Regions from separate parts of the Actinoplanes sp. G11-F43 genome, predicted to be linked through region 2. Evidence: riboswitches for the same ligand, from Rfam matches in the RefSeq annotation. Region 2 holds a riboswitch; the other holds the start of a gene.
The links. Region 2 has a riboswitch for S-adenosylmethionine ahead of thrC (threonine synthase). Riboswitches for the same ligand answer to the same signal wherever they lie in the genome.
Positions count from the first base shown of each region.

Region 1: linked by a shared signal. The riboswitch ahead of ACQ0O7_RS35550 (aminotransferase class V-fold PLP-dependent enzyme) and the one ahead of thrC (threonine synthase) in region 2 are both predicted to bind S-adenosylmethionine.

Region 1 covers NZ_JBNZCE010000037.1:43,335-58,880, forward strand. Annotated here, with positions in the region: gene ACQ0O7_RS35530 (O-acetyl-ADP-ribose deacetylase) at 1-395, opposite strand, end outside; gene ACQ0O7_RS35535 (hypothetical protein) at 704-1,612, opposite strand; gene ACQ0O7_RS35540 (M20 family metallopeptidase) at 1,859-2,932, opposite strand; gene ACQ0O7_RS35545 (DUF1684 domain-containing protein) at 2,943-3,728, opposite strand; SAM riboswitch class IV at 3,802-3,916, shown strand; gene ACQ0O7_RS35550 (aminotransferase class V-fold PLP-dependent enzyme) at 3,933-5,132, shown strand; gene ACQ0O7_RS35555 (putative bifunctional diguanylate cyclase/phosphodiesterase) at 5,187-7,481, shown strand; gene ACQ0O7_RS35560 (glycoside hydrolase domain-containing protein) at 7,515-9,725, shown strand; gene ACQ0O7_RS35565 (glycosyltransferase) at 9,722-10,981, shown strand; gene ACQ0O7_RS35570 (hypothetical protein) at 11,051-11,311, shown strand; gene ACQ0O7_RS35575 (SRPBCC family protein) at 11,236-11,703, opposite strand; gene ACQ0O7_RS35580 (ArsR/SmtB family transcription factor) at 11,700-12,041, opposite strand; gene ACQ0O7_RS35585 (hypothetical protein) at 12,220-12,414, shown strand; gene ACQ0O7_RS35590 (glutamate-cysteine ligase family protein) at 12,439-13,644, opposite strand; gene ACQ0O7_RS35595 (hypothetical protein) at 13,775-14,353, shown strand; gene ACQ0O7_RS35600 (ATP-grasp domain-containing protein) at 14,496-15,386, shown strand; gene ACQ0O7_RS35605 (SHOCT domain-containing protein) at 15,383-15,546, opposite strand, start outside.
Region 2 covers NZ_JBNZCE010000005.1:2,257-17,802, reverse strand. Annotated here, with positions in the region: gene ACQ0O7_RS05110 (Ig-like domain-containing protein) at 1-4,549, shown strand, start outside; gene groL (chaperonin GroEL) at 5,294-6,916, opposite strand; gene ACQ0O7_RS05100 (GNAT family N-acetyltransferase) at 7,324-7,827, shown strand; gene ACQ0O7_RS05095 (hypothetical protein) at 7,829-8,308, shown strand; gene thrC (threonine synthase) at 8,489-9,772, opposite strand; SAM riboswitch class I at 9,782-9,920, opposite strand; gene ACQ0O7_RS05085 (GNAT family N-acetyltransferase) at 10,055-10,945, opposite strand; gene ACQ0O7_RS05080 (ABC transporter permease) at 11,053-11,922, opposite strand; gene ACQ0O7_RS05075 (alpha/beta fold hydrolase) at 11,919-14,639, opposite strand; gene ACQ0O7_RS05070 (hypothetical protein) at 14,687-15,319, opposite strand; gene ACQ0O7_RS05065 (AAA family ATPase) at 15,390-15,546, shown strand, end outside.

The DNA.
Region 1 (15,546 bases), on a different contig from region 2:
CTCGCGGCGTCGTCTGGCGGGTAGCCGTAGACGCCGGTGGCGATCGCGGGGAAGGCGACCGTCCGGGCCTGTAGTTCGTCAGCGACCTGCAGGCTGCGTCGGTAGCAGGAGGCCAGGATGTCGGCCTCGCCGTAGCCGCCGCCTTCCCAGACCGGGCCGACAGTGTGGATGACGTACCGCACCGGCGGGTTCAAGTCGAAGGCGGGGGTGAACTTCGCATCGCCCGGATCGCAGGGGGCGATGGCTGCGCCGGCTTGTGCCAGTCGTGGTCCGGCGGCCCGGTGGATGGCGCCGTCGACCCCGCCGCCGCCGAGCAGAGACTCGTTGGCGGCTGTCACGATGGCGTCCACCTGCTGGCGGGCGATGTCGCCGAGAACGACTTCGATCGAGGTCATGCCTGATAGTGGCACCGTCGCGTCGCGCACATGCCGACGGGGTAGGACCAGAAGGCCGCCGCACACCATCCGCGGTGAATGAGCATGGCGGCGCTCCGGTAGGCGTCAGGCTGGATCGGTGGACACCCACGACCAGAGGCATCACCACGCGTGGCGGAATGACCAGCGGTCGCCCTCGATGATGGTCACCGCGCGCATGGTCCACACACGGACGCGCCGGAGACCCCCGTGGTGCGGGGCCTCCGGCGAGGCGGTTCCGTGCGGTGGATCAGGATGCGCGCAGGATCAGGTCGCCGTTCTCCGCGGCTCTATCCCGCTGGTGTTTCGTTCAAGTCCAGGTCGCGCAGGATGTTGTCGCTGTTCGGGTTTCCGCGCAGTTCGGTCAGCGATTTCAGGCGGCCCAGCAGGGTTGTGGAGGATGCTGGGCATTTTAGGTCTTGGATCGCCGACAAGGTTTTCTCAAAGCGTTGGATGCGGCTTTCGAGGTCTGTTCCGCTGGGAAGGTTCGCGTTTTTGAGCGCTACCTGCGCGTTTACTCGGGCTTGAGTGGGTGGGCAGCGTCCGGGAACGTTCACCCCGGTGGGGCCCACGCGGTCGGCCGTCGCGTTCGGATCGCCGGGGCTGAAACCCAGCGCCGGCACCAAAGCGTTGATGTCACCGGAGGCGGCTCCGGCATTCCCCGTCGCTCCACTCTCGGCCGGGTCACCGGATCCTGTGGCGGCGGCCTTGTCCGCTGGTGTTTCGTTCAAGTCCAGATCACGCAGGATGTTGTCGCTGTTCGCGTTTCCGCGCAGCTCGGTCAGCGATTTCAGGCGGCCCAGCAGGGTTGTGGAGGATGCTGGGCATTTTAGGTCTTGGATCGCCGACAAGGTTTTCTCAAAGCGTTGGATGCGGCTTTCGAGGTCTGTTCCGCCGGGAAGGTCCGCGTTTTTGAGCGCTACCTGCGCGTTCACTTGGGCTTGAGTGGGTGGGCAGCGTCCGGGAACGTTCACCCCGGTGGGGCCCACGCGGTCGGCCGTCGCGTTCGGATCGCCGGGGCTGAAACCCAGCGCCGGCACCAAAGCGCTGATGTCGCCGGAGCCGGCTCCGGCGTTGCCCTGTTCGGCGGCCTGGCTCATCCCCGTGCCGACCGCTAGAGCCGAGCCGAGCAGCGCTGCGGCGGCACCTCCGATCACCAGCTTGCGCGTCCGGCTGCTGACTCCGCGTCGTCGATACATGCACGGCCCCTTCTTCGTTTCGGTACTGCGTGTGCCGAGATGTACGAGCAGTGATGTGGCAGCAGTTCATGACGTAGAGCAAGCGTTCCTTAAAGTTTCTTTAAAGAGACTCCCGGGCATGCAGCCGCCTTCCGGCTTCCGCCTTCCTGGCTGAACGAGCCGTGTCGGTTGATCGCGGCGATACCGGCCGGCCAGGTCCATCACGACCACCGCCGTGATCCGTTTCGGGGAGGGCCCCGGCACGTCTCAGGGCGTCGGGACGGGTAGGGACCTCAGGAAGGTGGTCAGGGCCTCGCGGTATGGGGGCAGCGAGTCCAGGTCGATGTATTCGTCGGGGCCGTGCTGGCCGTGGCCGGCGGGGCCGAAGATGACCGCGTTCACGCCCTGGGCCGAGTAGAAGCGGCCGTCCGCCGAGCCGTGTTTGCGCAGGAGACCGCCCTGGTAGCCGACGGAGCGGGCGGCGTCGCGCAGCAGGGCCACCTCGGGGGCGGCCGGGTCGGCCCAGTGTGGGGCGCCCAGTGACTCCACCGTCACGTCCACTCCGGTGATCGTGTGCAGGTGAGTTTCGATCTCGGCGGGGGAGCGGCCGGCGAGGTCCGGGTCGGATGGCGGGAAGCGGATGTCGATCAGGGCGGAGGCGGTGTCGGGGACCACGTTGGCGGCCGTGTTCGGGGTATCGACCCGGGCCACGTTGACCGTTGTCGTCCACTCCTCGGTGGCCGGCACCGGATAGCGGGACAGCAGCCGGGTGACCGCCGCGGTGATCGTGGTCAGGGCGTTGGTGCCGAGCCACGGGTAGGCGGCGTGCGCGGTGCGGCCGGTGGCGGACAGCCGGGCCCGGATGATGCCCTTGGACTCGGTGACGATCTCCAGGGCGCTCTGTTCGCCGATCACCACGAAGCCGGCGCGGACGCCCTGGGCCACCTGGTGCCCGGTGCCGTCGAAGCCGCCGACCTCCTCGTCGGTGACCAGTTGCAGGGCGATCGGGTACGGGAGGGTGGGTGCCACGTCCCGGAACACCGACGCCATCACCACGGCGGCGGCTTTCATGTCGTGGGCGCCCCGGCCGTACAGCAATCGGCCTTTGACCTGGGGTTTGAATTGCTCGGGGGTGCCGGGGACGACGTCCAGGTGGGCGTTGAGGATGATCCGGGGCTCGCCGGGGGTGGCGATCAGGGCGCTGGGCCGGCCGCCGGAGGTGAAGTGGCGGGTGTCGAAGCCGGGGCCGACCAGGGCGAGCACCAGGTCGAGGGCTCGCCGCAGGTCGTCCGGCCGGCCGGCGGTGGAGGGGATCGCGATCAGATCGATCAACTCGTCCATGGGGACGAGACTAGGCCGGTTTCTTCTCCCCGGCCTCGACGGCGACGGCGAGCCGGTTGCCGGCGGGCGGCAGCGGGCAGGTGGCGAATTCGGAGTACGCGCACGGCAGGTTCGTGGCCCGGTTGAAGTCGATGGTGACGGTGCCGTCGGCGGCGGGCGCGTCGATCAGCAGGCTGCGGTTGGCGGCGTACGTGGTCAGCCCGGACGTCTCGTCGGTGAACAGCACCGACAGGGTGCCGGGCTGGTAGCCGTTGAACGCGATCAGTGACCGGGGCGAGCCGCCGAGGTCGAACTCGACGCGTCCGGGCGACTCGTAGACGTGTTCGATGCCTTCGGCGACCGAGCCCACGGTGGTCGGCTGCGGCTCGTCGAACGCCACGAACCGTCCGGTGACCTGCCACTTCTCGTCGGCGGGGTAGGCCGGGGTGCCGGTGTAGGCGGTGAGCACGGGGCTGGACGGGTGCCGGGGGCGGACCACGTCGTACCCACCACGCTTGGCGATTTCGATCTTGGCGTCACCGAAAGTGACCGTGACGTCGCCACGCTCCGGGATCGGCGGGAAGGTGTGCGTCCCCTTCAGAACGGTCTCACCGTGGGTCAGCGACTCACCGTCGGCGAGGGCCACCGTCACCCCGTCCGGCCCGGTGCTCCACTCGCCGGGCGCGCCGTCGAACCGCTGCGGGGTGTCCGTCAGCCAGTGCAGGCCGGTGATGGCGAGGAAGCCGTGCGGGTCGGCGCGCCGTTTCTCGTGGGCGGCGTGCCACTGGTCCCACTCTTCCTGGAACAGGATCGTCATGACAGTGACCTTAATCCCTACTTGTTGCGTGTGATATTGGCCGGGTGCGTGACATCTGCTAACTTCGGCGTCAGGTCATGAGTGCCAGCACGAAGCCCCGGCTTGCTGGCCGGCAACCCTTGCGTTCGCGATGGGGTGCCCCGGGTGAGGACCGGGCCGATGTCGCCCGACATCGGCAAACGGCGAACCCGTGGAGGCGCGGTCATGCCATCTTTCTCCCTCGACGTCATCAGCGACGACAGCGACTTCGCGCATCTCGACTACGCGGCGTCGGCCCCCTGTGTGCGGGCCGCGGCCGAGGCGGTTCAGGACCTTCTTCCGCGGTACGGCAGCGTGCACCGTGGCACCGGAGTGCGCTCACAGGCGTCGACCCTGGCGTACGAGCTGGCCCGGGACGTGGTGGCCGAGTTCGTCGGGGCCCGCCCGGACGACACGGTGATCTTCACCCGGAACACCACCGACGCCCTCAACCTGCTGGCCCGGGCCCTGCCCGAGGGCACCACCACCGTGCAGTTCGACGGCGAGCACCACGCCAACCTGCTGCCCTGGCCGAACCCGCTGCGCCTGCCCACCCCGTCCACCCCGGACGAGGCGGTGCACGCCCTCAAACGGGCCCTGGACGGGCTGGCCGGCCCGGTGCTGTTCACCGTCACCGGGGCGAGCAACGTGACCGGCGAGGTGTGGCCGGTGCGGGAGCTGGCCGACGTGGCCCACGCGTACGGCGCCCGGGTGGTCGTGGACGCCGCCCAGCTGGCCCCGCACCGGCCGGTCGACCTGACCGAGCTGGGCGCGGACTGGATCGCCTTCTCCGGGCACAAGCTGTACGCGCCGTTCGGCGCCGGGGTGCTGGCGGGGCGCTCGGACTGGCTGGACGCGGCCGGGCCGTACCTGGCCGGCGGCGGCGCCAGCGCCACGGTCGGTGACCGGCCCGGTGACCTGACCTGGGCGACCGGCCCGGCCCGGCACGAGGGCGGCACCCCGAACCTGCTCGGCGCGGTGGCCCTGGCCGCGGTCTGCGAGGCGCTGACCGCCACCGACCGGACCGCCCTGCACGAGCACGAGCAGCACCTGCTGGCCCGGCTGCGCGACGGCCTGGCCGGGGTGCCGGGCGCGGTCGAGGTGAGCGTCTTCGGCCCGGAGCACCCGCGGGTCGGGATCGTCTCGCTGGCGCTGCCCGGCCACGACCCGGCGGCGATCGCCCAGCGGTTGGGCCGTGAGCACAACGTGGGGGTGCGGGCCGGCCAGTTCTGCGCGCACCCGCTGGTCCGCCGGCTGACCGGTGGCGACGTCACCGGGGCCTGCGGGGACACCCCGGGCCTGCTGCGGATCAGTTTCGGTCTGGGCAGCACCACCGCCGACGTGGACCGGGTGCTGGTGGGGCTGCGGGAGACACTCGGCACCTGAGTTACAACCGTCCTGGTGCTGCGGGATCGCGCCGGCCCGGCCGATCCTCATCTCGTGGCGACGTGGACATCCCGATTCCGCGACTGGATTCCGACCGGTGGCGGGCTCAACGACGAGGACTGGGCGGGCCGGCACCGGCTGCTGACGGTGCTGCTCGCCGTCTTCATGGTGGTCGTCACCCTGGTCGGCCTGGCCCGGGGCGACGGCTACCTTCCCGGGCTGCTGATCACCGACGCGCTGGTGCTGCCCAGCCTGGTCGCGGCCCGGCTGATGCGGGCCCGGCGGTCCCGGTCGCTGGCGGTGGCCCTCGGTTTCGCGGTCACCTGCGCCGGGTTCGTCGCGCTGTGCGACGGCCTGACCGAGGCGCACTTCACCTTCTTCATCGCGGTCGCGGCGCTCGCCCTCTACCGGGACTGGGCGCCGTTCGGCGGCTTCCTGGTGGCCACCGTGGTGCACCACGCCGGATTCGGCACGGTGCAGAGCGGCCACACCTTCGGCCACGACCAGGCGCAGGCCCACCCGCTGGTGTGGGCGCTGGTGCACGGCTCCGCCGTGCTGGCCGCGGCCTCCTTCCAGCTGGTCGCCTGGCGCTTCACCGAGATCGAGGAGAAGCGCGCCCAGGAGAACCTGAGCGAGAGCCAGGCACAGCTCAGCGTCGCCTTCGACGAGACCCCGGTTCCGATGGTCATGTTCGCGCCGGAGGGCCGGATGCTGCGCACCAACGCCGCCTACCGGGAGTGGCTGCGCCTGCCGGACGAGCTGCCGGACGGCTTCTCCATCTACGACCTGCCGCTGACCGCGGTGAACGCCGGCGAACCGCCGATGCTCGAACTGCTCAGCACCACCCGGGAACCGGTCACCGTGACCCGGCAGTACCGCCGTGCCGACGACGGCTCGCTGATCTGGGTGCAGAGCCACGCCACCGGCCTGTACGGGGCGGACGGCGAGCTGAAGACGGTCTTCGTGCACCTCCTCGACGTGACCGCGGTCCGCAACCACGAGGCCGAGCTGAGCTACCAGGTCCGGCACGACTCGCTGACCGGGCTGCTGTCGCGCAAGGCGTTCGAGCACGACCTGACCGGGCTGCTGGACACCAGCGCGGAGCCGGTCAGCGTCATCTACCTGGACGTCGACCGCTTCAAGTCGATCAACGACGGCGCCGGGCACACCACCGGTGACGACGTGCTGCGCGCCCTGGCCGTACGCCTGGCCGAGGTGGTCCCGCCCGGCGCCCTGGTGGCCCGGCTCGGCGGCGACGAGTTCATCGTCGCCCTGCCCGGTCCGGCCGGCACCGGCCTGCGGGTCGGCAACAGCATCCTGGCCTCCCTGGCCGACCCACTGGCGGTCGGCGGCGTCGAGCTGCCCGTCGCGGTCAGCGTCGGCGTCACCACGGCGCACGGCCCGGCCGCCGCCGAGGACGTGGTGCTGGCCGCGGACACCGCGATGTACGCGGCCAAGCGCGCCGGCGGCAACCGGCTGCAGGTCTACACCGACGAGCTGCGGGTGCCGGTGCAGGAGAGGATCGCGGCCGAGGCCCGGGTCCGCCGGGCGCTGGCCGGTGACCCGCGGATCACCCTGCCGCTCTGGTTCCAGCCGGTGGTGTCCACCGCCACCGGGCAGATCGTCGGCGCCGAGGCGCTGGTCCGGATGCGTACCCCGGAGGGGGAGATTCTCAGCCCGTTTCATTTCATCGGCGCCGCCGAGGAGACCGGCCTGATCGTGCCGCTGGGCGAGCACGTGCTGCGCAACGCGGTCGACCACCTGCTGCACTGGGGTGACCGGCTGGGCTACATCTCGGTCAACGTCAGCCCGCGCCAGCTCGCCGAGCCGGACTTCGTGCCGATGGTGGCGAGCCTGCTGGCCGGCCTGCCCGGTTTCGACCCGTCCCGGATCGTCCTGGAGATCACCGAGACCGCGCTGCTGTCGTCGACCGTCGACGTCAGCGAGCGGCTGCACTCGCTCAAGCGGCTCGGCGTGCGCATCGCGCTCGACGACTTCGGCACCGGGTACAGCTCGCTGACCTGGCTCAAGTCGCTGCCCGCGGACATCGTCAAGCTGGACCGCTCGTTCGTGGCCGGCCTGGCCGAGGACGACCGGAAGGCCTCGATCATCCGGGCCGTGCTGTGGCTGGCACAGTCGCTGGGCATGTCCACGATCGCCGAGGGGGTCGAGGAGCGGGCCGACTGGGAGGCGCTGCGTGCCGCCGGGTGCCCGGCCGTGCAGGGCTACTTCATCAGCAAGCCCCGTCCCGCCAACGAGTTCGACCTGATGCTGGAGGCGTCCTACGAACGGGCCACCTTCGGGGGAGTTCATCTGGACGAAACCATGGGGACCGCCATCGCCGGTTAGAGTCCGGCCATCCTTGACAACGTAGATCCTTTCATCGGCACAGCGGCCACCGATCTGCCCCGGGCACACGGTCTCGCCGCTACCTGGTGGTGGCCGAAACCGCAGGTGGGTAACACCCACCCGGGGGCCACCTCCCCACTCGGCATGGTCTCCGCCTGCGCGTACTCCGGGGCGTACCCGACCGGCTACGGCCGGTACGCCAAGAACACCGAGGGTGTGCCGGAGGAGATGTTCGACCGGCTGCAGGCCAGCGGGTTCACGCATTTCCAGCAGTCCGGCACCGGGGCGATCCGCAAGTACTACAACTACGTGCGGGTCACCCCGATGGTGCAGCCCCTGGACGACCTGGGGCAGTCCTGGCCGCTGGAGGACGAGCGGGCCGAAGCCGGCTACTACGCCGCCAACCTGGACACCGGGGTGCGCTGCGAGATCACCGTGGGGGAGAAGGTCGCGGTCCACCGCTACACCTTCCCGGACCACCACAGCGCCCGGGTCGTGGTCGACCTGTCCTGCGGCGGCCTCGGCATCGACCTGGGCCGGACCATCCCGCTGCGGGCCCAGGCGGAGAGCATGGGCCACGGCCGCGCCCAGGGCACTGTGGTGATGGAGGGCATCCCGCTGTCGGTGTCCATCGAGGTGGAGAGCCCCGGCTGGCGGCAGATGCTGTGGTACGACCGCCGGCTCATCCCGGGCGGCACCCGGCTCGACTTCGACAGCATCCGGCACACCACGCTGCGCCCGTTCGGCATGCTCTTCATGGGCCCCACCCGGGCCGGGCAGACCATCGAGGTCCGGATGGGCTTCTCGCTGCGCGGCTGCGACCAGGCGCGGGCCAACCTGGAACGCGAGTGCGGCACCGGCGAGAACGCGTTCGAGCGGGTGAAGAAGCGCACCCGGGAGAGCTGGCGCGACCACCTGGGCCGGGTCCGGGTCGACGGCGGCACCCCGGCCCGGCGCACGGTGATGGCCACCGCCCTCTACCACTCGCTGATCAAACCGTGCATCGCCGACGACGAGAGCCCCAACTGGCCCGACCCCGGCCCGTACGCCTTCGACGTCTGCACCATGTGGGACATCTACAAGACGCAGATGCCGCTGCTGTCGGCGATCGCCCCGGACCGCTACAACGACCTGCTGGAGTCGCTGATCCGGGTCTGCGAGGAGGAGGGCAACTTCCCGATCGGGTACCGGATGGCCCGCGGCGCCGACCGGTTCTTCCGGCAGGCCAGCGCGCTCGCCCACACCGCCCTGGCGGACGTGCACGCGCTGCGCCGGCCCGGCATCGACTGGACCTGGGCGCTGGTGCACATGGTCGACGACCTGCGCCGGCTCTACGGCGAGGACTTCTGGGAGCACGGCATGGTGCACCCGATCACGCACACCCTGGATCTGGCGTACGCCCACCACTGCACCGCCCAGGTGGCCCGCGCCCTCAACGACCACCGGCTCGCCGCCGACCTGGAACGCCGCAGCCAGGGCTGGATCAACGCCTTCGACCCGTCCACCGGCCTGCTCAAGGACTCCGAGTTCTACGAGGGCGGCAAGTGGAACTACTCGTTCCGGCTGCTCCACGACATGGCCGGGCGGATCGAGCTGGCCGGTGGGGACCGGGCGTTCGCCCGGATGCTGGACCGGTTCTTCGGGTACGGCAGCGAGCCCGTCAAACAACCCGGCCGCTGCCCCGATCCGGCCGAGATGGCCGCCGGGTACGCCCTGAACCGGTTCGAGGGGCTGAACAACGAACCCGACATGGAGGTCCCCTGGGCCTACCACTACGCGGGGCGCCCCGACCGTACCGCGGAGGTGGTGAACTCGGCTTTGACCTGGCAGTTCGGCACCGGCCCGGGCGGCCTGCCGGGCAACGACGACTCGGGTGGGCTGAGCGCCTGGTACGTCTGGGCGTCACTCGGCCTGTTCCCGGTCGCCGGGCAGAACCTGTTCCTGGTCAACACGCCGGCGTTCGAGCGGGCCGCGCTCCAGGTCGAGGGCGGCGAGTTCGTCATCGAGACCAGCGGGTTCCGGGAGTCCCCGATCGGTGTCGACGGGATCGACCGCGACCCCGCCACCCAGTACGTCCAGTCCGCGACCCTCAACGGGAGGCCCCTGCACGCCACCCACCTGACCGCCGCCGACGTCCACAACGGTGGCCGGCTGCACCTGCGGCTCGGGCCCGAGCCCTCCACCTGGGGGCACGGGAGCCGGCCGCCATCCCTCTCCGATCCCCACCCTAAGGAACCAAGATGAGCCGACCCACCCGCCGACTCGTCATCGCGGTCCGCGCCGACCCGGTCATCTGCGGCCACTCCGGTGAGGCCCGTAACCTCGCCGAGGTCGCGCTCACCCGCGGCTTCGACGACGTGCGGCTGCTCACCTGGCCCATCCCGGCGCTGCAGGCGGCCGGCCTGCCGCTGAAGCCACTGGACCGGCTGCTGCCCTACAGCCCCGGCATCACCGTCGAACGCCCGGAGGCGGTCGGTGACTACCGGGTGCCGGACGGCCGCCACCTGGCCGGGCTCACCGGCCGCCTGGTGGAGTTGCTCTCCGAGGACGTGCCCACCGTCTGCCTGTCGATGTACCTGGTACCCCACACCCAGGTGATCAACGACGCGGTGACCGCGGTCCGGGCCGCCGGGTTCAGCCCCGAGGTGCACACCATCGCCAAGGCGGTCGGCTCGGACGTCACCAACGTGATCAAGTCCTGCCTGCGTGAGGGCCGGTTCGGGGCGGCCATGGTGCTGTTCACCACGTTCCTGGCCAGCGACGAGGTGGTGGCCGTCTCGGAGTACACCCGGGACGAGATCATCGCGTCGGCCGTCGAGGTGGACGAGCACTGCGGGACGTCGTTCGCCGTCCAGTGCCGGGAGCGGGTCACGGTGAGTTACCCGCCGATCGACGCGTCCGCGTTTCTGGGTTTGACGGCGGACGCGGTCGACGGGGCATTGGCCCGCCGAGGGCTGGAACGGGACAAATACGTCCTCTTCCTGTCCCGGGTGGCCCGAGCCAAGGGCATCTACGACCTGGTCATCGCCTACGGCCAGATGCGCTGCCGGGACGACGTGAAACTGGTCGTCGCCGGGACCGGCCCGGCCCTGGAACACGTGCGGGCGATGGCCAAGGAGGACGACCGGATCATCTTCCTGGACGACGTCGACGACGACGAGAAGCCGCTGCTGATGGCCGGGTGCGCGGCGTACGCGCTGCCCACCAAGCCGGAGCCGGACTTCGTCGAGACGTTCGGCATCGCGCTCGCCGAGAAGGCCCTGGCCGGCGGCGGGCCGATCATCACCACCACCACCGGGGGAGTCCTGGAGGCGGTCGGCGACGCCGCGGTGATCGTCGAGGCCGGTGACATCCACGCGCTGGCCGACGCGGTCGACCGGGTGGTCCTGGACATGAGCCCCGCGGACCGGCGCGACCTGGAGGTCCGGGCCCGCGAGCACGCCATGCAGTTCGACCGGGGCGCGGTCTTCGACGGGCTGCTCAACGTCAAACCCGATTGAGGTGTACGGGCGGACGGCTCCAGCCGTCCGCCCGGTTCCTTTTTAGATCCGGTGGGTAAGAACGGTTCCGTGATCAAGTGGATCCGGGACTACCTCAACCAGCGTGTCGATCCGGCGCCCAACCCGCTGCGGCTCACCGTTGCGGCGGTGGACGCCGAGATCGCCGCGCTGTGGGCGGGCCGGGATCCCTCGAACCGGCGCCGGGTCGACCAGCTCCTCGACGTGCGGGCGGTGCTGGCCCGCCAGCCGGCTGATCAGATCCGGCCGTCGACGGCCAGGCGCTCCAGCTTCGCGTATCCCTCGTTGACGCCGACCTCCATGCCGCTCTGAAGCCAGGCGTCCCGGCCCTCGAAGCTGTCCACCAGCGACTGCGCGTGCAGCCGGGTCCGGCCGTCACCGAGGTCCTCGAACCACAGTGTCTCCAGGGCCACGTCGTCGGGCTGGCCCTCGAAGGTGAAGGTCTGCACGATCCGGTCCGCGCCGACCTGATGGAACGAGCCGTGGAAGGCGAACTCCTGGCCGTCGTGCTCCGACACGTACCGCCAGCTGCCGCCGGTGCGGGCGTCCCAGTGGTCGACCTTGGTGGTGATCGCGTCCGGCCCCACCCAGAGCACGAACAGCTCCGGATCGGTGTGCGCGCGCATCAGCTGTGCCGGGGTCGCCGCGAAGTCCCGGGTGATCCGGATGATCGGCAGGTCCTTGTCGGCTTCGATGCTGGTCATCGCTCCTCCTCCATGCTCTCTTCGTTCCGCATTCGCTTGAGTACGTCGTCCAGCCGGGCGTAACGCTCCTCGGCCCGGCGCCGGTAGATCTCGATCCACGCCTGCATCCGGTCGAACGCCTCCGTCTCCAGGTGCACCGCGCGGGGTTGCGGCCCGGCCGGCCGGGTCACCAGGCCGGCGTCCTCCAGCACGCGCAGGTGCTTGTAGATCGCCTGGAGCGACATCCGGTACGGCTCGGCCAGCTGATTGACGGTCGCGTCCCCGCCGGCCAGCCGGGTCACCATGTCGAGTCTGGTGGGGTCGGCCAGGGCGGCGAAGACCCGCGACATCGTGTCCATCGGCCCTCTTTCAACTTCTTGGTTGAAACTCAACCTAGACCCGTCCTCGGCAGGTTGTCAACCGGATGGTTTAAAGCCTTCGCCGGGAAACGATCCGTAAACAGAAACTCGACAGTTGGTTACGTCCGGGCTCTAGGCTGAGCCGCACCCCGCTACCGCCGCCGGAGGGACCCACCCCGTGCACGACGAGATGCTCACCCACTTCGACGACTGCATCGCCCACATGCTGCTGCTCCGCGACCGCCTCGCCGCCGCCCGCCGGGTCGAGCCCGGAGAACGCCACGCCACCGTGCTCGCCGCCATCGCCGCCGCCGAACGATTCGCGGTCAGAGCAGATCAAACCCTGCTTGAGGTACGCCCCACCGCCGCCTGAATCCCGCCGGGAACCGCGTGCCGGTCAGGGGGCCAGCGGGGCTCGGGCGGTGAGGCCGTCCAGGACGTCGTCGGCGGGGCAGCGGCCGCGGTGGACGTACCGCTCGGTGAACTCGGCCACCGCATCGCGCAACTCGCGGGAGGTGTCCTGGCGGCTGAGCGCCGCGTAGGCCGCCAGGAAACAGTCCCGCGCGGCCGCCGCCAGCACCGGATCGGTGAGCGCGTCCCGGGCTGCCCGCTCCCACAACCCGGCCTCGCCGGCCAGGTGCGCGGTCGCCGCCGCGGCCTCCTCGGCGGCGCGTGGATCGTCCATCAGCACCGCGGCCACCGCCACCGGCACCCGCCAGCCGTCCCCCGGCTGCCGGTCGGCGACGTCCAGCTCCAGATGCCCGCGAGCCGCGACCGGCGGCCGTAGCCCGGCGAGGTGCCGTTCCAGCTCACTGTCGGTGATCCGGCCGCCGGCGCGCAGGCGCTGCCGGGGCGCGGTCCCACCGCGGCCCGGGGTGTCCAGCACGTAGGCGGTCCAGGCCGCCCGCGGATCGTCGCCCGGCAGAGGGGTGGCCCGGAGATCGCGGCGCAGCGCCTGGCGAACACTGCGCCAGCCGGTCGGCCGCCCGTGCCGCAGCGGCGCGTTGGCGAAGGCCGCCGCCAGCACCGGCGCCAGCGTGTGCGCGAGCCGCCACCGGCGGTTCAGGCCGAGCGGACCGTAGACATCCGATCCGGCCCGGTGCTCGCCCGCCCCGGCCGGGCTTCCTTCCGCCGGGCTTCCTTCCGCCCGGTTTCCGCCTGCCCCGGTTGGGTGTCCGCCGGGGCCGGCCGGGTGGTCGCCGGCCGGGCCCGGCCGGTGGTCGTCCAGGCCGGCCTCCAGACCGAGCCGGATGCCCGCGGTGGCCGCGCCGATCGCCGAGACCGGGCCCTCCGGGTGCACCGAGCCGGTGGCCTGCGAGATCACGGTGAGCCGGTGCTGCTCGACGACCCGGGCCGAGGCGGCGAGATCGTCACCCATCCGGCGGAGTGCCACCTCGAGCCCGGGGGAGGGCGGCCCGCTGACCGCCAGCACCCGCGGTGACCGGGTGTCCAGGAACCCGTGCCGCAACGGCCGCCGCCCGGCCGGCGCACAGGCCGGATCGACGAGCAGATCGACGGCGATCCCCACGAACCCGGGCAGCCCCGGCACGAACGCCCGCGCCGCGACGAACTCCTCGGCCGCCTGCTCGGTCAGGATCCCCATGTGCGCCTCCTCCAGCCCGCAGGAGCATAGCATTCCTATCGTTATTATAGGAATGACGCGAGGGCCTTAGGGGGCGAGCCCGGGGAAACGCCGGAGTCGCGACCTTGCCCACGAGCCCTACGGTCGGCACATGCCATCGAACAGCGTCACCGTCCGGCACGCCGCCGTCGACGCGCCCCTGCTCCTGCTGGTCTACGGCGTGGCCCGGGTGTTCGACGGCCTGGACGGCTCCTACGACCCCGGCACCCTGCCGTGGACCATCGGCCACCTGGCCTTCTTCGGCGCCATGGTCCTGTTCGGCCTGCTGGCGGTGACCGTGCGCCCACTGGTCCCGGCCTCCGCCCGCCCGCTGGCCGCGATCGCCGCCACCATGACCATCGCCGGCGTCGCCTGCTTCCTCTGGACGACCACCGGCGACCTGTCCCCGGCGTTCCAGCAGGCCCGCCCCCTGCCCGAGACGTTGCAGGCGGCCGGCCCACTGCTGTTCGCCCTCGGCATGCTGACCGTGCTGGGCCTGCTGGTGGCGGCCCGACAGGCTCCCACCTGGAGCCCACTGCTCTTCGGCGCCGGCGTGGCCGCCGTCATCATCGACATCGGCTTCCTGCCGTTCGCCGCCCTCATCCTGCTGGCGTCCCTGGCCCCACTGGCCCGCCCCACCCGCGGCGCCGCCCAGGTCCCACCCACCCGCCACACCATGATCCTGAACTGACAGCGTCCCGGCCCGGCTCTTCCCGGCCCGGCCGCAGCGTCGGCCCGTTTCCACCGCGCGGCCCCAACCGCTCGGCCACAGCGTGATCGTGAGGGCGGCCCGTCCCCGGGTGCGCGGGGCGCTGGGGGATCATCGTGGGGTGATGCTGCTGATTCCCGCCGACGTTCTGCGGCCGCGCCGTCCCGACGAGCATTTCGCCGACGAGGCCGCCGCTGCCCGAGATGCCGGGATCGAGGTGGCGCTGTTCGACCACGACTTCACCGACGCCACCGCGGCCGTGGCCCGGGTGCCGGCCGCCGATGACGTCGTCTACCGGGGCTGGATGCTCACCGCGGACCGCTACACCGCACTGGCCGGAGCGCTGGCGGCCAGGGGCGCGCACCCGCGGACCAGCCCAGCCCGGTACCGGAGGGCTCACGAACTGCCCGGCTGGTACGACGCCGTCACCGACATCACCCCGCGCAGCACGTGGACGACCGGCGACGACCGGGAGGACTTCCGGCGGGCCGGTGCGGCACTCGGCGGTGGCCCGGCGGTGTTACGGGACTGGACGAAGTCGATGAAGCACTACTGGCACGAGGCGGCGTACATCCCGCGGGCCGGTGACGGCGACGCGGCCTGGACGGTCGCCAGCCGCTTCCGGGATCTGCGGGGCGACGATTTCACCGGCGGGTTCGTCCTGCGGGCCTACGAGGATTTCCAGGGCGCCGAGGTGCGTACCTGGTGGGTGGCCGGTTCCTGCCGCCTGATCACGGCCCACCCGGACACCCCGGCCGACCGCCCGGACACCGATCCGGACGCCGCGATCCTGGACCGGGTCGGAGCGGCCGTGCGTTCTCTGGATCTGCCGTTCGTCACCGCCGACCTGACCCGGCACGAGGACGGCCGCTGGCGTCTGGTGGAGATCGGTGACGGCCAGGTCAGCGACCGCCCCCGGTCCACCCCGGCCGAGGCCCTGATCGAGGCGCTCCAGGCCGGGCCGTGTGCCGATTCGCGGCTCGATGCGAGCCGCGAATCGGCACACGGAAGCTAGTCGCCGAGGAGGGTGGCGCGTTTCTCCGCGTACTCCTCATCGGTCAGCACACCGGCCGTATGCAGGGCGGCCAGCTGTTCCAGCAGGGCGCTGTTGTCCGGGGCGGCCGACCGCCGGCGGGTGATCAGGGCGGCCAGATGGGCCGCGGCCGGGCGGTCCA
Region 2 (15,546 bases):
TCCGATCTCCGGCTTCCGAACTCCGGCGACCGGGGCCTTCGACGCCTCCATCGGAACCGTCGTCTACGAGGGCGACCTGGGCAAGACCGGCGACACCCTGGACGTCTCCGGACAGTCGATCTCCGACAGCCTCAACCCGGCCAGCAACGTCTTCAACAGCACCGCCAGCGAGGCCAACCTGGTGCTGAACAACCGCAGCCCGAGCTGGCCCAACCTGATGGGCGTCGACATCGACCAATTCAACGCGACCGGCAAGCTGGGCAACAACGTCTCCTCGGCCACGCTGAAACTGTCCACCACCGGTGAGACGTACTACCCGGGCGTGGTCACCTTCACCACCGATCTCACCGGCCCCAACCTGATCACCACCACCTCACCGACCGATGAGAACGGCGGCGACCTGGTGCCCGGCGACATCGTCCGGTACACCATCCGGATCGACAACGACGGCTACGAGGACGCGACGAACACCGTCCTGACCAACGCGATCCCCACCGGCCTCACCTACGTAGCCGACTCGATGACCGTCCAGGGCGCCGGTGTCCCGGACAACGGCCCACCCCTCGACTTCACCGTCGGAACGGTCCCGACCGGCGGCTTCCGCACCGTCACCTTCCGGGCCCGGGTGAACGCCGACGTCACCCCCGGCACCGCGATCGTCAACGTGCCGAACCTGTCGTACCAGGACGGCAGCAGCCACACGCTCACCAACGCCGGTGACTCCTCCAGCGTGACCGTGCAGCAGGGCAAGGTCGACCTGGTCGCCGACCTGGCCGTCACCCCGGTCCTGGTCAACCGGGCGTCGGCGCCGAACGCGGTCAGCTACACCGCCACCGTCACCAACAAGGCCGGCGGCGACCTCGAACCGAGCCCGGTCGCCACCGTCACCCTGCCCACCGGTGTCACCGCGGGCACCATGCCCAGCGGCTGCTCGGTCTCCGGTCAGACCGTCACCTGCACACTCAGCGCGATCACCGGGGGCACCAGCGGGTCCGCCACCTTCCCCGCCTCGGTGACCGGCAGCGCCGCCGACACCGCCACCGCGTCACTCACCGTCACCGGTTCGGCCACCGAGCTCACCCCGGCGGACAACACCGACACCGCCGCCGTACGGCAGAACCGCTCGCCGAACGCGACCGCCGACACCGACACCACCACACACAACACCGCTGTCACCATCCCGGTGCGGGCCAACGACACCGATCCCGACGACGACCGCAGCACACTCACCGTCACGGTCAGCACGATCAACCCGCCGGCCCACGGCACCACCACGGTGAACGCCACCACCCAGGCGATCATCTACACCCCGGACTACGGATGGCGTGGTGTGGACACCTTCGTCTATCAGGTCACCGACCCGCACGGCGCGTCCGACACCGCCACCGTCACGGTCACCACCGGCAACGCCGGCCCCGTCGCGGTCGACGACGCCGACTCCACCGGCACCGGCGACCCGGTCGACGTCGACGTGCTCGACAACGACAGCGACCCGAACCCGGGCGACGTCCTGGCCATCGACTCGTTCAGCCAGCCGGCACCGTCCACCGCCGGCGCCACCAGCCTGGTCAGCGGCGGCATCCGGTTCGCGCCGGCGGCCACCTTCAAAGGCACCGCCACCTTCACCTACGTCGTCGAGGACGGCAACGGCGGCACCGACACCGCGACGGTCACCGTGACCGTCACCGACGGGCCCCCGGTCGCCGCGAACGACACCGCCACCGTCGGCTACGCCGGCACCACCACCATCGACGTGCTCGGCAACGACCGGGACCCCAACGGCGACCCGTTCACCATCGACGCGATCAGCACACCCACCCGCGGCACCGCCGTCCTCAACAGCGACGGCCGCCGGATCGACTACACCGCGCCGACCGGATACTCCGGGCCCGCGACATTCACGTACACCATCAAGGACAGCAACGGGAACACCTCCACCGCGACCGTCACGGTCACCATCGGCAACGGCGTCCCGGTCGCGCCGAACCTGAACCGGAGCACCCCGTTCAACACCGCACTCGTGCTGGACCTGGCCTCGCTCTCCAGCGACCCGAACGGCGACACCCTGACCGTCACCGGCACCGGTACGGCCGCCCACGGCACCGTGGCGATCCGCAGCGACGGCCAGGTCTCCTACAACCCGACCACCGGGTACACCGGGAGCGACAGCTACACCTACACGATCAGCGACGGGCGGGGCGGCACCGCCACCGGCACCGTGAACGTCACCGTCGGCAACGCCGCACCCACCGCACGGGCCGACACGTACACCGTGATGTCCAACGCGCCGGCCGAACTCGACGTGCTCGCCAACGACACCGACCCCAACGGCGACACCCTGACCATCACCATCGACACCCCGCCCAGCCACGGCACCGCCCAGGTGGTCAGCGGAAAGATCGTCTACCGGCCGGCGAACGGCTGGCACGGCACCGACACGTTCCACTACACGATCTCCGACGGGCACGGCGGCACCTCCGGCGCCTCCGTCTCGGTCACCGCCGTCGACGTGGCGCCCCAGGCCCGGCCCGACGCGGCCACCACCGGCACCGACGACCCGGTCTCACTGAACGTGCTCACCAACGACACCGAACCCAACGGCGACACGATGACCGTCACCGCGGTCACCGCGCCCGCCCACGGCACCGTCACCTTCACCGCGGCCGGCGTGGTCACCTACACCCCGAAGACCGGGTACGCCGGATCCGACACGTTCACGTACACCGTCTCCGACCCGGCCGGCAACACCGCCACCGCCGTCGTGACCATCACCGTCGACAACGCGGCGCCCAACGCCATCGACGACAGGTTCACCGTCAAGCCCGGCACCGCCACCGAACTGGCCGTGCTCAAGAACGACACCGACCCCAACACCGGGCAGGTGCTCAGCGTGCTCCGGGTCGGCACCGCCACCAAGGGCACCGTCACCCTCACCGGCGGCAAGGTGACCTACACCCCGAACGCCGGCGCCACCGGCACCGACACCTTCACCTACACGGTCACCGACGACCTCGGCGCCACCGACGACGCCACCGTCACCATCACCATCTCGAACGGGCCGGACATCAAACCGGACACCGCCACCACCACCGGCAGCGGACCCGTCGAGATCGACGTGCTCGCCAACGACACCGACCCGGACGGCGGCGCCCTCACCCTGGTCGACGTCTCCACCCCGGCACACGGCACCGCGGTCCTGACCGCCGGCAACAAGGTCCGGTACACCCCGGCCACCGGCTACACCGGCACCGACACCTTCACCTACACGGTCCGCGACAGCGCCGGGAACACCCAGACCGCGACCGTCACCGTCACCGTCGGCAGCGCCCCACCGGTCGCCGTCGACGACACCGCCGCCGCCATGGCCGGCGAGTCCACCGACATCGACGTGCTCGCCAACGACACCGGTCAGGATCTGGAGATCACCGCCGTCGGCACCCCGCAGAACGGCACCGCCGAGATCGTCGACGGCAAGATCCGGTACACCCCGGCCGACGGGTTCACCGGCACCGACACCTTCGGCTACGAGATCAGTGACGGCGCGGGCGGCACCGCCGAAGGCACCGTCACCGTGACCGTCACCGACGGCCGGCCGATCGCCGTCGACGACGAGCGCAGAACCGGCTACCAGAAGCCGATCACCATCAAGGTCCTGGCCAACGACGTCGCACCCGGCGGAACCCTGAGCCTCGAATCGATCGGCACACCCGACCACGGCACCGCCACCGCCGACGGCGACGCCGTCGTCTACACCCCGCCGACCGGGTTCTCCGGACTCGCCACCTTCACCTACACCGCCCAGGACACCCTCGGGCAGAGCGCCGGCGCCACCGTGAAGGTCACCGTCGCAGCCGCGCCGGTCGCCCCGAACAAGGAAGTCGACGCCGAACCCGGCAAAGCCGTCAGCATCCCACTGCCGACCGTCGACCGGAACGGCATCAAGATCACGGTCAAGTCGCTGGGCAAGCCGAAACACGGCACCGTCAAACTCAACGCCAACGGGACCGTGACGTACCGGGCGGCCAAGGGCTTCGCCGGCACCGACAGCTTCACCTACCTGGCCGAGGACGCCGACGGCAACCTGACCACCGGTACCATCACGGTCACCGTGGCCGGCGCCGGAGCCGGCCAGCCACCGGTCGCCGTCAAGGACCGGTACACCGTCAAGAAGGGCGGCACGCTCTCCTTCAAACCCTTGAAGAACGACACCGATCCGTACGGCGAAAAGCTCTCCATCGTCAAGATCGGCAAGCCGAAACACGGCACCGCAACCCTCAAGGGCGACACCGTGACGTACGCCGCCGCGGAAGGATTCACCGGGACCGACACGATGTCCTACACGATTCAGGACGAGCGCGGCGGCACCGCCCGGGCCACCATCACCATCCGGGTGTCGTCCTCCGCGAACGGCGACCTGCCCACCACCGGCTCCAACCTGGTACCGGTCCTCACCGCCGGCATGCTGGCCATGTTCGCCGGTGGCGTACTGCTGGCGCTGACCGCGGTCGGTAAACCCGGCCGCCACCGCCCAGGCCGCCACCGCTTCTGATCAGCACTGTTGCTTGCTAGCAAGCAGCGTTGCTAGCAAGCAACGACAGAGAGCCCGGCCGGAGACATCTTCCGGCCGGGCTCTTCGTTTACGTCGGTCCCACCGGCCGAGATCACCGAAGACCGAGCCGGCCCGGATCACAGGATGCCGAGCCGGGCAAGGTTGCGAGATCACGAGGATCGGCACCGGACGGATGAGCACGAATCGCGCTTCGTGCCGGGGCGTCGGCGCCGAATGCCCGGCAGGCGCACACCCGCACCAGGTCGTGATAGTCCGGCTGGGGTTGGGGCTGTCGGGCGATCCCGTATTCGGGTGATGGACTGTGGCCGGGCGGGGCCGGCGACTCCATCATGATCCGTTCGTCGCCGGCGCCGGCCCCGAGCCCGGCCGACGCGCACTTTCGCGGTTCGTATGCGCTGGTCAGGCTGAGGAGACCGGCGCGGGAACACGCTGGTAGGCCGTGATGCCCGGCCGGGTCCGGGGCGTCTACGCCCGCGCACGACCGGTCACCGTGTGCCCGAACCGGGGTGGAGGCGAGTCGCTCGGACGAGGACTCGCGCGACACCCGGCCCTCAACCAGGAAAAGACTCTGAGGCGACAACACGGGCACACGGCCGCGCACCGTGTTCAGCCGACGGCCCAGCGGCGCGAGACGGCCCGGCCGGAAACGCGGTCCCGGTGGGACCGGCCGCGGACACGGAAAAGGGCGGACCGCAAAGCGGCCCGCCCTTTTCAAGACTGGACTCAGAAGTCCATGTCACCGCCGCCCGGGGCGCCGGCCGGGGCCGGGTTCTTCTCGGGCTTGTCGGCCACGACGGCCTCGGTGGTGAGGAACAGCGCGGCGATCGACGCGGCGTTCTGCAGCGCCGAGCGGGTGACCTTGGCCGGGTCGATGATGCCCGCGGCCAGGAGGTCGACGTACTCGCCGGTCGCGGCGTTCAGGCCGTGGCCCGCGTCGAGGTTGCGCACCTTCTCGACCACGACGCCGCCCTCGAGGCCGGCGTTGACGGCGATCTGGCGGAGCGGGGCGTCCAGCGCGACCTTGACGATCTGCGCGCCGGTGGCCTCGTCGCCGGCCAGGTCCAGCTTGTCGAACGCGGTCTTGCCGGCCTGCACCAGCGCGACGCCACCACCGGGCACGATGCCCTCCTCGACGGCCGCCTTCGCGTTGCGAACGGCGTCCTCGATGCGGTGCTTGCGCTCCTTCAGCTCGACCTCGGTGGCCGCGCCGACCTTGATGACCGCGACGCCGCCGGCCAGCTTGGCCAGGCGCTCCTGCAGCTTCTCACGGTCGTAGTCGGAGTCCGAGCGCTCGATCTCGGCGCGGATCTGGTTGACCCGGCCCTGGATCTGCTCGCCGTTGCCGGCACCGTCGACGACGGTGGTCTCGTCCTTGGTGATGACGATCTTGCGGGCCGAGCCGAGCAGCGACAGGTCGGCGGCGTCCAGCTTGAGGCCGACCTCTTCGCTGATGACGGCGCCACCGGTCAGGATGGCGATGTCCTCCAGCATGGCCTTGCGGCGGTCACCGAAGCCGGGGGCCTTGACGGCGACCGACTTGAAGGTGCCACGGACCTTGTTGACGACCAGGGTGGCCAGGGCCTCGCCCTCGACGTCCTCGGCGATGATGACCAGCGGCTTGCCGGACTGCATGACCTTCTCGAGGACCGGCAGCAGGTCCTTGACCGCGGAGATCTTGCTGTTCGCAATGAGGATGTAGGGGTCGTCGAAGACGGCCTCCATGCGCTCGGCGTCGGTCATGAAGTACGCCGAGATGTAGCCCTTGTCGAAGCGCATGCCCTCGGTGAGCTCCAGCTCGAGCCCGAAGGTGTTGCTCTCCTCGACGGTGATGACGCCTTCCTTGCCGACCTTGTCCATGGCCTCGGCGATGATCTCGCCGACCGTGGAGTCACCGGCGGAGATGGAGGCGGTGGAGGCGATCTGCTCCTTGGTCTCCACGTCCTTGGCGAGCTGCGAGAGCGCCTCGGAGACGCTGGCGACGGCAGCCTCGATGCCCCGCTTCAGGCCGAGCGGGTTGGCACCGGCGGCCACGTTGCGGAGGCCCTCACGGACCAGGGCCTGGGCCAGGACGGTCGCGGTCGTCGTGCCGTCACCGGCGACGTCGTCCGTCTTCTTGGCGACCTCCTTGACCAGCTCGGCGCCGATCTTCTCGTACGAGTCCTCGAGCTCGATCTCCTTGGCGATGGACACACCATCGTTGGTGATCGTGGGGGCGCCCCACTTCTTCTCGAGGACGACGTTGCGGCCCTTGGGACCGAGGGTCACCTTGACCGCGTCGGCGAGCTGGTTCATGCCCCGCTCGAGGCCCCGACGAGCCTCCTCGTCGAATGCGATGATCTTGGCCATACGGCGTTGTCCTCCCGGACATCCGCGGTGCCGGGCCTCGTCGGCCCCGCTCTCCGCACTTTGAGGAAGTCTGTGGACGTCACCACCTGGCGATGTGACGTCCTCAGGCCGAGCCGGATAGCCCGCGACGACCGGCTCCGTGCCCCGGCGCCGATGGCAGCACCGTGACCGGAACCCCACCGTCCCGACCTGCTGGCACTCACGAGCCGCGAGTGCCAATCACTTGTTTAGCACTCTCCGATGGCGAGTGCAAGAAACCCCATCCTCCCCCGAAACACGGGAGAGCGGTCCGAGTTTCGGCCGATGATCTTCAAGCGCAGGTCAGCGTGGGTGTCCCGGCCGGGCGGTGGCCTACCTGTGAAGACAATCAGGTTGCCGAGCGCAGGTCCCGGCGGTAGGGATGACGCATGGACAACTGGACCGTGCGCCGGGTCACGCCCGAGGACGCCGGGCGGATGCGCGCACTGCGGCTGGAGATGCTGGCGGACAGTCCGCTCGCCTTCCTGGAGACGCTGGCCCAGGCGGCGGCCCGGCCGCACGAGGGCTACCGGCAACGGATCAAGGAGTCGTCGTACGGGATCTCCACGGCCCAGTTCATCGCCGACCCGGGCGGGCCCCTGATCGGGCACGCCGGCGGGACCGTGGTGCCGGACGAGCCCCGCTGCACGGTGATCTTCGCGGTCTATCTGACGCCGGAGGCCCGGGGTGGCAAGGTGCTCGGCCAGCTGGTGGAGGCGGTGGCCGACTGGTCGGCGGCGGCCGGGCGGGACGAGCTGCTGCTGGAGGTGGTGTGCGGCAACGAGCGGGCGGTCCGGGCGTACGAGAAGCTGGGTTTTGTCGACACCGGGGTCCGGCTGCCGCATCCGACCGTGCCGGTGATGACCGAGCTGCAGATGCGCCGGCGGGTGTGAGATGGCCGGGCGCGGGTGGCATCTGACCCGGACCGCGCTGACCGCGGTGAACGGGACCACCCTGGTCGGGTTGCTGGTCGCCACGGCAACCGGGGCGCGGATCAGGCGTGGGCGGCACGGGGTGCTGATCGCTGAGAACTACCGGTTCCGGTTCCCGGGTGGGACCTGTTTCACGGTCGGCTCGGTGATCGTGACGAAGCGCTCCGCCGAGTGGCTGCTGGCCGAGGACCGGCTCCGGTTGTTCACCCACGAGTGCCGGCACGCGAGCCAGTACGCGTTCCTCGGCCCGTTGTTCTGGCCCGCCTACTGGCTGGCGTGTGGCTGGTCGATCGCACTGACCACGTCGTACGGTGTCCGCAACTGGTTCGAGAAGAACGCCGGCCTGGCCGACGGGGCCTATCCCACCGAGCTGCCGTTGCGGCCGTGGCTGGCGAAAAGATTTGGTCGGGAGGACGGACGCACAGCGCCTCCGGGCCCGTAGGCCATTTGGGTCAGCGCTGGATCGTTGGGTCCCTCGGAGATTGTCGCCAATGTCCAGGTGAGGGGCCTCGTACGGCGTCGCATCCTCCCGCAGAGAGCATCCTGCCCATCCGGAGATCGGAGTGCAAGTCCTCGGAGGAGGGAATCTTCGACAGCCGGCTTAACCGCCGGTGACGGAGAGTTATCCGAGCAGGCCGGCCTCACGAGCGCCCTTGAGGGACGGCTTGATCGTGTGGGTGGGTCCAACCTGGCCGGCCACCGCGTCGAGGGTCTTCAGTCCCTCACCGGTGTTGTAGACGACGGTCTCCTTGGTGGGGTCGAGTTTGCCGCTCGCCACCAGTTTCTTGAGGACCGCGACGGTGGTGCCGCCGGCGGTCTCGGCGAACACGCCGGTGGTCTCGGCGAGCAGCCGGATGCCTTCGCGGATCTCGTCGTCGTTGGCGTAGTCCATCCAGCCGCCGGTGCGCTTGACGGCCTCGATCGCGTACGGCCCGGCGGCGGGGTCGCCGATGTTCAGCGACTTGGCGATGCCGGTCGGCTTGACGGGGGTGATCACGTCGGTGTCGGCGTGCAGGGCGACGGCGATCGGGTTGCAGCCCTCGGACTGGGCGCCGAAGACGGTCCAGCCACCCTCGGGGGCTTCGGCGAGTCCGATCTCGACCAGCTCGCTGAACGCCTTGTCGATCTTGGTGAGCAGCTCGCCGGAGGCCATCGGGATGACCACCTGGGCCGGGATGCGCCAGCCGAGCTGCTCGGCCACCTCGTAGCCGAGCGTCTTGGAGCCCTCGGCGTAGAACGGCCGCACGTTCACGTTGACGAACGCGGTGTCCTCGAACTCGTCGGTCTCCACCAGCTCGCTGCACAGCCGGTTCACGTCGTCGTAGGAGCCCTCGATCGCGACCAGGTCTCCGCCGTACACCGCGGTGGTAATGATCTTGCCCGGTTCCAGATCGGACGGGATGAAGACGATGCTCGGCACCCCGGCGCGGGCGGCGTGCGCGGCCACCGAGTTGGCCAGGTTGCCGGTGGAGGCGCAGGAGAACCGGTTGAAGCCGAGCTCCTTGGCGGCGGTCAGGGCCACCGAGACGACCCGGTCCTTGAACGAGTGGGTCGGGTTCTGCGAGTCGTCCTTGACGAACAGCGGCGCCTGGATGCCGACCGCGGCGGCCAGCGCGGGCGCGGCGACCAGCGGGGTCATGCCGGGGTCCAGGGTCACCCGGGTGTCCGGGTTCTGGCCGGCCGGCAGCAGCGCCGCATACCGCCAGATGTTCTGCGGGCCCGCCTCGATCTGGGCCCGGGTCACCCGCGCGAGCGCCGCCTCGTCGTAGGCGACCTCGAGCGGGCCGAAACACTCGTAACAGGCGTGCTGGGCGGCCAGCGGGTACTCGGCGCCACAGGCACGGCAGATCAGGCCACGAGCCGGCGAGGTGGAGGTGTGCGAGGGTGCGTCAACGACAGACGTCATCAGAGTTTCCTCTCATCTTTCCCCGCGGCGACCTGCCGGAACGGGGACGGAATTAGCACCTGCCACGACGCTGCTCGTCATCGAGCACAGCGTGCGGTGGTTGCCGGGGCTTCGTCGGGCCGTATCCCTCTGCCCCTCTGGATGAGGTATTCAGTTGTTTCCCACACCTTACGACGAGATTCCGCGATCACCGAAGGGTCTTCCCGATGTGTGAGCGACCTCCTTCCAACAGTGCCGTTTTGTCCCTCGCAAGATCCCCCGAAAATCCCTTATTTCGTACGATCAAAGCTCAGTCAAGCAGGAGATCTGAGTCCCGATCAGCCGATATCCCAGTCGCGTGTTGACCGCCAGCATCGGCGCGTTCGCGGCATCGTTGCTGGCGTAGGCGACAGTCACCCCACCGGCCGCCGCCCGGCGCAGCGCGGCCGTCTTGACCAGCATCGCCAGCCCCTGCCCACGATGGTCCGGCACGGTGGCCGTCATGTCCGACCAGACCCGCTCGCCGTCCCGCATGAACAGGGTGAACGCCGCCACCCGGCCGCCGATCACGGCCACCGTGCTGGCGTCCCGGTCCAGCCCCGGCTCGTCCCAGATCTCCTGCCGCCAGGTGTCGTACGGCGACGGCCCGGACGGCACCTCCTCGGGCACGTCACCGGTCGCCGCCACCTCGGCCTCGTACATCGCCTTCTCCGTCACCTCCCGCATCGGCAGCAGCTCGATCCCGGTCCGGAACGCCGGCACCGGCGGGGGCGCCGACAGGTCGAGGGCGGAGAACCGCAGCTCGCGCGGGAGCATCCGGAAGCCGCGCCGTTCGGCGAACCCGGCCGCCTCGGGCAGCACCCGCGCGGCGGCCCGGCGCACCCCGAGCGAGCGCAGGTGGGTGGTGGCCGCGTCGAGCAGCGCGGTGCCGATGCCCCGGCCGCGGTGGTCCGGGTGCACGTGGCACTGGGAGATCTGCCCGAAGTCCGGCTCCTCGGCGCGCTGGTCCCGGGTCGCCGAGACCCACCCGGCCACCACGCCGTCCACCTCGGCGACGAAGCAGGCCGGCTCCTCGGCGATCTGGCGGCGGGTGGACTCCGGGCTGCGCACCAGGTACGGGTAGACGAGCTTGCGCAGGGCGACGACAGCCGGGGCGTCGTCCGGCTGGGCGGGGCGGATCTGGAAGGCCGTCATGACGACCATTCCATCATCGACATGCATGACCCGGCGGCAGGGGACGGCCTGGTGGACCGCCCACGTCTGCCGCCGCGAGCCACAGCGCCTTGCCTACCCGTACAAAATCAAGAAGTGACGTCCTTGCGGGTGAACCGGTAGAAGGCCAGCCCCCAGAAGAGGGTCGCGTAGACGACCGCGGAGATCGCGCCCTTCGCGATGTCCTCACTCTGGACCGGGGTGGAGAGCAGGCCGCGCCAGGCGTCCGCGTAGTGCGTCGGCAGGATGTTGCGGATGTTACCGAGCGCTTCGATCTGGTCCAGGATGCTCGACATGATCCAGAGCATCACGGCGCCGCCGACCGCGCCCAGGGCCGCATCGGTCAGCACCGACAGCAGGAACGCCAGACCGGCCACCACCAGCAGGGTCGTCGCCAGGTAGGCGGCGATGCCGAGCAGTCGCAGAACACCCTCGGCGGGTGGGATCTCGGCGGCGATGGTGCTGCCGAGCGGGGACCAGCCGTAACGCAGCGTGCCGATCAGCAGGCCGGTGCCGACCAGCAGGAACAGTGCCAGCAGCGAGTAGCCGCCGGCCACGATCAGCTTGACGCCGAGCAGCCGGGCCCGGGGCACCGGCACCGCCAGCAGGTAGCGCAGACTGCCCCAGCTGGCCTCGCTGGCCACCGTGTCGCCGAAGAACAGCGCCACCACCACGACCAGCAGGAACCCGGCCGAGACGGCGAGGCCGAAGAGCGCGAAGTTCAGCCCGCCGGAGGTGGCCAGGTCGGCCATGCTGCTGAACGCGCCACCGCCGTCACCGTCGTCGTCATCGCGCTCGGCGCCGCCGAACTCGAAGGCGAGCAGCACGATGATCGGCAGCAGCACCATGAACCCGAGGGCGAGCTGGGTGCGCCGGCGGGACGCCTGCCGGCGGACCTCCGCCCAGATCGGCAGCGTGCGCGAAGCCTTGTAGCCCTCCGCCGCTTCCAGCGTGGTCATCGGTCCCCACTTCCTCGGGAGTTGTCGCCGACCAGGGACAGGAACGCGTCCTCCAGGCGCCGGCGCGGCACCAGACGGTCCACGCCGACACCGGCGGTGACCAGGGACGCGACCACCTCGGAGCGGGCCGTGCCGTTCATCTCCACGATCAGGCTGGAGTCACCCTCGGTCTTCACCGACTTGACACCCAGCTCCTCCAGGACCCGGGTGGCGGCCGGCACGTCGGTGACGTCCAGCTGCACCGACGGGGAGTCGCCGACGATGTCGCTGACCGGGCCGGAAGCCACGATCCGGCCCTTGTTGACCACGACCGCGTGGGTGCAGGTCTGCTCCACCTCGGCCAGCAGGTGGCTGGAGACCAGCACGGCCCGGCCGTCGGTGGCGTACCGCTGGAGCACCCGGCGCATCTCGGCGATCTGCGGCGGGTCCAGGCCGTCCGTCGGCTCGTCCAGCACCAGCAGCTCGGGCAGGCCGAGCATGGCCTGGGCGATGGCCAGACGCTGGCGCATGCCGTGGCTGTATTTACGGGTCTTGCGGTGCACCGACTCGCCCAGGCCGGCGATCTCCAGGGCCTCGGAGAACCGGGCGTCCTCCCACGGGCGGCCGGTAGCCTGCCAGTACGCCTTCAGGTTCTGGTAGCCGCTCAGGTGCGGCAGGAAGCCGGGGCCCTCGACCAGCGCGCCGACCCGGGACAGGATCGGGGCGCCGGAGACCAGGCGGTGGCCGAAGACGTAGATCTCGCCCTGGGTCGGCTGGGTCAGGCCCATCAGCACCCGCAGCGTGGTGGTCTTGCCGGCGCCGTTCGGGCCGAGCAGTCCGACCACCTGGCCGCGCTTGACGGTGAAGCTGATCTCCTGGACCGCCACGAAGCCGTCGCCGTACGCCTTGCGCAGCCCGGTCACCACCAGCGGGGTGTCGGCGTGCTCCGCGACCACCGTCACGTCCCGGCGGCGGTGCCGGATCCGGCTGACCACCAGCAGCACGATCAGACCGAGAACGATCACCGCGATCACGCCGGCCAGGGCGTACCACCAGACACTGCCCGGATCGGCGATCGGAGTGCCGACCAGGGTGGGCAGGGTGAGCGCGGACTCCACTGCCACGGTGTAGACGGCGGGCGCGGCCGGGCTCAGGAACGCCTGGTCCGAGGTGGCCACGGTGATCCGGATGGTGTGCCCGGCCTCGATCTCCCGGACGATCGCCGGCAGTGTCACGGTGGTCGGCTGGGCCTGGGCGATGTCGGCCGGCAGGCCGGTCAGCCGGATCGGGGCCACCAGACCGGCGCTGAGTGTGGACATGCCGTTCGGGTCGACGTCGTAGAGCTTGACGAACAGGGTCGCCTCACCGGTCGGCGACGCGGCCCGCAGGCGCACCGTCGGCGCGCCGGCCACGTCGATCGCCGCGGGCAGCGGGGCCGACTCCCAGTTCGCGTGCTGGCCCGGGATGTCCATCGCGACCCCGCCGCTGAGCAGCGAACTGAGCCGGCCGCCGATGCCGGGCAGCGAGGAGATGGCGCCGGGATTCCCGTTCGGCGGGTTGGCGATCGGCTGGGCCGCCCCGGACAGGGTCACGTCGGTCGTCCCACTGCCGGTGATCCCCGGGTACGTGTCTGTCGAGTACCCGCTGGTGACCAGATCACGGTCCATCGCGCTGAAGCCGGCCACCCGGGACCAGGTGAACGCGTCGCTCGGGGTGTCGCCCTCGCCCTTGAGGTAGTGGTCCAGCCACTGCAACGTCAGGAACTTCACCCGGTCCGAGTCGGTGCCCGGGCCCTCGCCGCCGTCGTGCCCGCCGGTGAACCAGGCGACCTTGACCGGGGTGCCGGCCGCGGCGATGCCCTGGGCGTTGGCATCCGCCTCGGAGAGCGGGAACAGGCTGTCCACCGCGCCCTGGATCAGCAGCGTCGGCGCCTTGATCTGATTGAGCACGGTGGCCGGGCTGGACTTACGCAGAAGCGCGGTGGTGGTCTCGTCCGGGACGCCGGTGGTAGCCATCTGCAGGTACGCCTTGCAGACGTCCTCGGCGAACCGGCCACAGGCGGGATCACCCTGCTCCTGCGGGCGGCCACCACCCGTCATCAGGGTCGCCGCGCCGTTGCCGAAGAAGTAACCCGCCCAGCTCTTCTTGAAGACCCCGCCCGGGACCAGCGAGGTGCCCAGGTCGTTCCAGGTGATCTGCGGGACGATCGCGTCGACCCGCTGATCCTGGCCGGCCAGCAGCAGGGCCAGGGCGCCACCGTAGGAGCCGCCGACCACCGCGACCTTCGGATCGTTCGCCGCGTCGGTGCGCACCTCGGGACGGGTCGCCAGCCAGTCGAGCAGCCGCTGCGCGTCCTTGACCTCGTGGTCCGGGCTGTCCAGGTGGATCTGGCCGGTGCTGCGGCCGAACCCGCGGGCGGTGTAGGTCAGCACCGCGTAACCCTGCTCGGCCAGCGACTCGGCGTCCGAGCGAACCGAGTCCTTGGAACCGCCGAAGCCGTGCGCCACCAGCACCGCGGGAACCTTGCCGTCACGGTCGCGGGGCAGATAGAAACGGGCGTCCAGCTCCACGTCGGCACCGGCGAGACGCAGGTCCTCGCTCGTCCAGGCGCTCTGCTCGGGGCGAACCGCCCACACGGCCGCGGCGGCCAGCACCGCGAGGGCGGCCGCCGCGGGAACGGCCCGGCGCCGGTTGAGCCGGGGTAACGCGCGGCGGAGACCGGCGGTCAGGGCAGACATGGCGCACACGCTAGCCGGAACCGGCTGAGCGATGCCTGTGAAACCTCTCAGCAGGCCTGTCCGCCGGTGAAGTTCTTCTCGACGGTGCCGGCCACCCCGGCGGTGAACGCGCTCACCCGGCCACCGGTCAGTTCCACCAACAGCGCGTTCGCGCCGTCCAGCACCTGCCAGCCGGTGACTCCGCCGGCCCCGGCCAGCTCCGTACCCGACGGGTAGGCCGCCCGCACCGCGGCCAGGTCCGCGCCCATCGTCACCCCGTCGGCGGTGCTCGCCTCCGGATCGGTGACCCGGACCTCGGCCAGCACCCCGGCGGCGAACCGGACCTTCGGCGAACCGAGCAGCGTGCTGCCGGTGGCGCAGCCGTTCGCGGCCACCGCCCCCTCCACCGCTCCGGCGTCGACCAGCTCGGCCTGGGCCTCGCCGACCTCGAACGGGCCGGTCCCGGCCGCGGTCAGGCCCAGCAGCCGCGATCCGGCGCCGATCTCCGGACGGGGCGGGAACGAGGTCTGATCGTCCGGCGGCACGTCCAGGGAGACCTCCGGGGTCACCACCACCTCGGCCGGCGCGACGCTCGCCGCGCCCGGCACGCCCGCCACCGGACCGGCCGGCGGCGGATCGTCGGTGCACCCGGCGACCAGCGCCAGAGCGATCGACGGAACGACAAGGTGGCGGAGCCTCATGAACGGATTACCCCTCGGCGGTTAGCGTTGACGAGCCAGGCCCCAGACGAACACATCGGAGGCATGCACGGTGGCTGATGATCTCACGCTGACCGTCACCCTGCGACCCGCTGCGCTGGACGCGCGACGCGGGATCGTACGGCTGCATCCGGAGGTGATGGCCGCGCTCGCCCTGCGCCCCGGAGATCCGGTGCGACTGGCCGGGACGCGGGTCACCGCCGGCATCG